DNA from 2 places in the Sporacetigenium mesophilum DSM 16796 genome. Region 1 is predicted to be linked to the other one. Evidence: riboswitches for the same ligand, from Rfam matches in the RefSeq annotation. Region 1 holds a riboswitch; the other holds the start of a gene.
The links. Region 1 has a riboswitch for glycine ahead of BS62_RS08260 (GrdX family protein). Riboswitches for the same ligand answer to the same signal wherever they lie in the genome.
Positions count from the first base shown of each region.

Region 2: it holds a riboswitch for glycine, as region 1 does, so the genes downstream of both, gcvT (glycine cleavage system aminomethyltransferase GcvT) here and BS62_RS08260 (GrdX family protein) in region 1, are expected to answer to the same signal.

Region 1 covers NZ_JCANUR010000008.1:50,096-53,524, reverse strand. Annotated here, with positions in the region: gene trxB (thioredoxin-disulfide reductase) at 1-917, opposite strand, end outside; gene BS62_RS08260 (GrdX family protein) at 938-1,312, opposite strand; glycine riboswitch at 1,404-1,506, opposite strand; gene BS62_RS08255 (DegV family protein) at 1,793-2,638, opposite strand; gene trmL (tRNA (uridine(34)/cytosine(34)/5-carboxymethylaminomethyluridine(34)-2'-O)-methyltransferase TrmL) at 2,726-3,196, opposite strand; gene BS62_RS08245 (DUF362 domain-containing protein) at 3,208-3,429, opposite strand, start outside.
Region 2 covers NZ_JCANUR010000001.1:178,774-182,202, reverse strand. Annotated here, with positions in the region: gene gcvPA (aminomethyl-transferring glycine dehydrogenase subunit GcvPA) at 1-296, opposite strand, end outside; gene gcvH (glycine cleavage system protein GcvH) at 298-681, opposite strand; gene gcvT (glycine cleavage system aminomethyltransferase GcvT) at 738-1,844, opposite strand; glycine riboswitch at 1,908-1,988, opposite strand; glycine riboswitch at 1,992-2,090, opposite strand; gene lplA (lipoate--protein ligase) at 2,292-3,272, shown strand; gene BS62_RS00895 (hypothetical protein) at 3,350-3,429, opposite strand, start outside.

The DNA of each region.
Region 1 (3,429 bases):
TCTGCTGCTACAACGGCTATTGCACCATCAGCAGTAGCAGTAACTACCTGTCTCAAAGATTTTTCTCTACAATCCCCAGCCGCAAATACTCCTGGTATATTTGTTTTCATGTCTGGATCAGTTAATACGTACCCTGATTCATTTAAAGTTATTTTTCCTTTAAATAAACTAGTTTGTGGTAAGAATCCTACAAATACAAATACTCCCATTGTTCCATCTTCTTCATCAGCTTGATATTCAAATACCTCACCAGTTTTAGTGTTTTCAAATACTACAGACTCTAGTATCCCATCGCCTTTTACTTCTTTAACAACTGTATCTAATAAGAATTCTACTTTAGAGTTTCTTTTAGCTTTTTCTTCTATAGACTTTGCACATCTAAACTCATTTCTTCTATGTACTATTGTTACTTTTCTGGCGAACTTAGTTAAGTACATTCCTTCTTCAATTGCAGTATCTCCACCACCTATTACAAATACTTCAAAGTCTGTGAAGAAATCTGCATCACAAGTTGCACAATATGATACACCCTTACCTGTTAGCTCTTTTTCTCCTGGAACTCCTAACTTTCTTGGACTAGCACCAGTAGCTATTATTATAGATTTAGCTCTATATTCCCCTTTTTCTCCTTTTAAAACCTTTATATCTGATTCTAGATCTGTGTCTAGTATAGTATCTTTTATCATTTCTGCTCCAAATTCTTTGCATTGCTCAACCATTCTAGCGATTAAGCTTGGACCTGTAGCATCTGGTATAGAACCTGGGTAATTTGCAACTTCATCAGTTGTAACTATTTGACCACCTGTTTTATCTTTTTCTATTATTAGAGTCTTCATTTTAGCTCTTGCTCCATAAAGACCTGATGCTAAACCTGCTGGGCCCGCACCTATTATTATTACATCATATACATTTTGCATCTCCATAAGCCCTCCTCCTTTTATATTACATACTCAATTCTTTCTATTGTGTTTTTGAATATATCAAAGTCTACTACTTGGAAGTCCTCTATTATATTCAGAGGCCATTTTGGTGTATCAAAATTCCCTCTGAATTTTGTAGCCGTACTTAAAGCTTCTTCTATCAACATCACAGAATTAATATCTAAGTCCTTATCATGCTTTAATATTATAGTCCTATATGGTGTTTCATTCGGTTTTACACTTCCGTAAAGTGGATGAGATAGTAGCCTGTATCCAGAGTGTATGTAATCTCTACATATTTTAAGTATACCTATATAATCTTCCTCTAAAAACTCAATATCTTTATTTAAATTACTATCTCTAACAAGAGGATTATTTGTTAATACTTTCACCTAAAACACCTCGCTTCTCCTTAAGTTGTCTTCAATAAAAAAACAGGGAAAACAAATTCCCAATTTGTTTTCCCTGTTTATTCCAGGGTTCTGTCCAGATATAGTCCTTTTGCCTGAGAATTTCACTTAATTTCTTGGGAGAAATTTAAGTTTGTCCCTTCGGCGGCCCTTAGGCTCTCTTCTATATCCTTCTATCAGACTGTTTTCGCTTTTCTATACCATAATTATACAATTTTTAATTTTTTTATTCAATACAATTTTGTTAATTTTTTATTTTTTTTTGTATTTTAAAACCTACAATCTATTCTATTATAATAATTCAATATTTATGACTAAATTAAATTATCTTTTCACACTTATGATATAATTTCGCCTTTTTAATATAATCTCCTTCTTAAAATAATAAATATCTTTTCGACAAATATATATATTATAAACATAATAAATGAACCTTATAATATATATTATAAGGTTCATTTATTATTCTTTTATATAAAATATACCCATTACTCCAGGACCTGCGTGAGTTCCTATAGACGTTCCTACATCTACCACGACTATATCTTTTGGATTTATCTCTTTTTGTATAATTTCCTTTAATTTTTCTAGCTCTTCTTGGTTGTCTCCATGGCCAATACCAATTGTTTTATCACTAAGGCTTGTTCCTCCTCTTTCTTTAACTAGCTCTATAATTTTGGAGATAACATTTCTTTTTCCTCTAACTTGAGCTATGTTTGTAACCAATCCATCTTTCACTTCTAAAATAGGTTTTATGTTTAACATAGTCCCTATTGCAGCCTTAGTAGAAGATATTCGACCACCCTTTTGTAGATATTCTAGCGTATCTACAGAAAATATAACATTCATTTTATCTCTCATTATTTTTAGTTCATTTAATATATCTTCTATATTTTTTCCTTCTTTAGCCATTTTTGCAGCTTGAACAACCTGCATACCAGCACCATAAGAAAAACTCATAGTATCAAAAGTGTATATCTCTCCATCAATATCGTTTTTAGCCATAATTCCGGATTGATACGTTCCCGATGCTACAGATGATCCACCAATGTATAATACAGTTTTTCCATATTTTACATGTTTATCGAAGACCTCTTTGAATTGGATGTATGTAGCTTGAGAAGTTTTTGGTATAACTTTTTCAGTTCTAAGTTTTGTATAAAATTCATTTATGGATATATCTATTCCATCTTTATATTCTTGTCCATCAATTATAATAGTTAGAGGAACGATATCTATATCGTATTCACCTATTAAAGTTTTTGGTATGTCTGATAAACTATCACATACAACTTTTATATTACTCATTGTGTAATCTCCCTCTATATATTAATTATTTACTCATATTATATATATTCAATATTTAATTTATTACTCCTTGGTAATTCTACACTATTATCTCATACCAGGATAATCTAGTTGTCTTAATGCTTCATATACTACTATGGCTACTGAGTTAGATAAATTCAGAGACCTAGCTCTCTCAATATTTAGCATAGGTATTCTTATACAAGTGTCTAAATTTGCTTTTATTAAGTCTTCAGGAAGTCCTTTGGTTTCTTTTCCAAATACTAAAAAACAATTATCTTCATACTCCACATCTGAATGAGTTTGTTTTACCTTAGTAGTACCATAAAAAAATTTTCCTTCTGGATTTTTTTGTTTTAATTCATCAAAGCTATCATAGTATTGTATATCTACTAAGTCTAAATAATCTAGACCTGATCTTTTTAAATATTTGTCATCCATAGAAAACCCTAATGGTCTAACTAAGTGAAGTTTAGATTTAGTTGCTGCACAAGTTCTTATTATGTTTCCTGTATTTTGAGGTATTTCAGGTTCTACAAGTACTATATTTAAAGCCATATTATCACTCCTTATTTTATGTGTCTAAATACAAAAGGTCTTTTTACATCAATTGCTTTTTTGGGGCACAGTTCATGACAACAATAACATCTTATACAAGAATTTAAATTTATATTAGGCCCTTTATCATTCATATATATAGTTTTAGCAGGACAAACTCTTGCGCATTCTCCACACTTAACGCAATCCTCATATCTTATTGCAGGTTTTGGAGTAAAGAATAAAGTTATATA
Region 2 (3,429 bases), on a different contig from region 1:
TAAGCAGTGTAAAATTCTGATCGCGATGTAATATGCCTTACAACTGAAGGTATATAATGGTCATATGAACCTGCTCCAAGAAAACAAACTAAATCTTCATTATTTAGATTTTTATTTGAAATATCTTTTATTTCCTTGCTTACTTCAAGTTCTGACATTGGCCCATTAATATCTAGTCTTCTGTTTAATTTTACATTTTCAGGAATATCAATAAACAATTCTTCAACATTATTTATTCCAATACTTTCAAGCATCTTTTTTCGTTCTAAATCAGTATTAGGTATATAAGGAAACATATTATGCCTCCTTGCTACAAAACTCTTCGTAATCATTTGCTGATAATAAATCCTCTAGCTGAGATTTGTCTGATATTTCAACAACAATCATCCAATTTTTAAAAGCATCTTCATTTACCAGCTCAGGATTATCTTCTAAAGCTTCGTTTACTTCAACTACTACACCATCAATTGGAATAAATAAATCAGAAGCTGCCTTAACTGACTCTACAGCACCAAATGTATCATTAGCACTTAATTCTGTATCTAGTTCAGGTAATTCAACATAAACAATACTTCCCAGAGCATGTTGAGCAAAATCAGTAATTCCAATATAAGCTTTATCTCCATCTACCTTTACCCATTCGTGGTCCTTGCTATAAAGTAATCCTTCTAAAATTTTCATAATTAATCCCCCTATAGTTTATTCTTAATAAAAAATTTATTAATTTGTAACTTGCTTTATTCTTTATAATTTTTTTTGTAGAATTTCTTATTAATAACTTCAGCTTTTACAGGTTTATTTCTAATTAAAATATCTATTTCAGTTCCTAAATCAGCATACTTAGAATCTATAAGAGCTAGACCTATATTTTTTTTAAGAGTTGGTGAAAAATAACCAGTAGTTACAACTCCAATATTCTCACCATTAAATTCAACTGAGTAACCATGTCTTGGAATTCCTCTTCCCTTTAATTCAAAACCAACAAGCTTTCTATTTAACCCGTCATTCTTTTGTTTTATAAGAGCCTCTCTACCTATAAAGCTCTCTTTATTTAGTTTTACAAAATATCCTAATCCTGCTTCTAATGGCGTTATATCTTTTGATATCTCATTTCCATATAAAGGCAGAGCTACTTCAAATCTCAATGTATCTCTACAACCTAATCCCGCTGGCTTAATGCCATAAGGCTTTCCTGTCTCTAATATACTATCCCAAATTTTTTCAATGTACTGATTTTCAGTATAAATTTCAAATCCATCTTCCCCTGTATAACCTGTTCTTGAAACAAGGCATTTGACTCCATCAATTAATACATCTCTTTTGCAGTAAAAAAACTTTATTTCATCTAAATTAAAATCTGTTAAATTTTGAAGTATTTCTTGAGCTTTTGGTCCTTGAATTGCAACTTCAGAAACTTCACTAGAAATATTTACAACTTCAACTTCATAACTTTCTTTATTATTGATCATCCATTCAAAATCTTTTTCTATATTTCCAGCGTTAATAACTAAATAGTAATGATCTTCATCAAATTTATAAACCAAAAGATCATCAACTATTCCACCATCTTCATAACACATAAATGTATATATTACCTGGTTGTCTACAAGCAAACCTATGTCATTTGTAACTAAGTTTTGAACATATTTAAATGCATCTCTACCCTTTACTTCTACCTCTCCCATATGTGATACATCGAATAACCCAGCATTGTTTCTCACTGCTTCATGTTCTTCAATTATGCCCTCATACTGTACCGGCATAAGCCATCCAGCAAATTCTATAATCTTTCCCCCATACTTATTATGTGCATCATATAGTGTAGTTTTTTTTACATTATCCATTAATACACCCCCTTTATAAATTAAAAAGAGATATGAAAGCATAAGTAATATACGCCTTCATATCTCTGTATATTTACCTGAAAGCTTTGGTAAAACTTTTAAACTTACCTTTCTTCTTCGGCGCCCTAACGGGACTTTCCAGAGTATCATCAATTAACAGTCCCTTTGCCTGAAAGATTCTAAATTAATCGGCATTAATTTATTGCTTCTTCGGCTACCCTAATGGATATCTCCCGCTAATATCGTCTGATAATATTAAATTTTCTAAAATTTTCCTTTATGTTGTTATTATACTATAGTATTTACAAAAAAGTACCTTAATTAATATCTTAACAAGTGTAATATTAGCTACTTATAGATGCTATCTTTTAAGATAATAATATACTGTTGAATTCTAATAATATATCTGATAGTATTTAATAAAATAAATAATCAAGGGGGATAAATATGCTATTTATTGATAATAATCTCACAAATCCTAATTTTAATTTAGCAGCGGAGGAATACATATTAAAAAACTTTAATGAAGATGTTTTTATGTTATGGAGAAATGATCCTTCAATTATTGTGGGTAAAAATCAAAATACATTGTCAGAAATAAATTATGACTATGTTAAAGAAAAGTCTATACCTGTAGTTAGAAGGTTAACAGGGGGAGGAGCCGTATTTCACGACTTAGGAAATTTAAACTTTACTTTTATATCAACAGATGATGCTAAAAGCTTTAATAATTTTAGAAAGTTTACCCAGCCTATTATAGATATACTAAAAGAATTATCTGTAGACGCTGAATTTTCTGGAAGAAACGACTTAACCATATCAGGCAAGAAATTCTCAGGAAATGCTCAATGCAATTATAAAAACAAAGTTATGCATCATGGTACTTTATTATTTACTTCAGTAATAACAGATATCTCTTCTGCTCTAAAGGTAAAGCCATCTAAATTTGAAGGAAAAGGCGTAAAGTCAGTAGCAAGTAGGGTAACAAATATTAGTGAACATCTAAAAAGCCCTTTAACCATATTAGAATTTAAAGATATGATTATGAAACATATATCCCAAACAAATACTGATTATAAAATTTATAAATTCTCAGAAGATGATTTAAATAACATAAAAAAGTTATACGATGAAAAATACAATACTTGGGAGTGGAATTTTGGAAACTCACCTAAATACACCCTAATGAATGAATTAAAGTATGCAGGTGGAAATATAGAATTTTATTTAAATGTTGAAAAGGGAATAATAACTGATATTAAAGTATGCGGAGACTTTTTCGGAAAGTCTAATGTCTCTGATATTGAAACTTTACTAATAGGAACAAAACATAATGAGGAAGAAATAAAATCTATATTATCAAATATTGACATTGACGATTATATGGCTGGCGCTACAATAGAAGACATTGTTAATGGATTAATATAAAAATTAAAAAAGAGCCTTCATTTATATAATGTAGGGCTCTTTTTAAGTAATATCTAATCTTTTAATATCGCTAATGTCTATTTCCATTTTGGTACCTCTTCACATTCTTTACAAAGACATACTAGATTTGAATTTTCCTTATCATAAGCTACTGAAA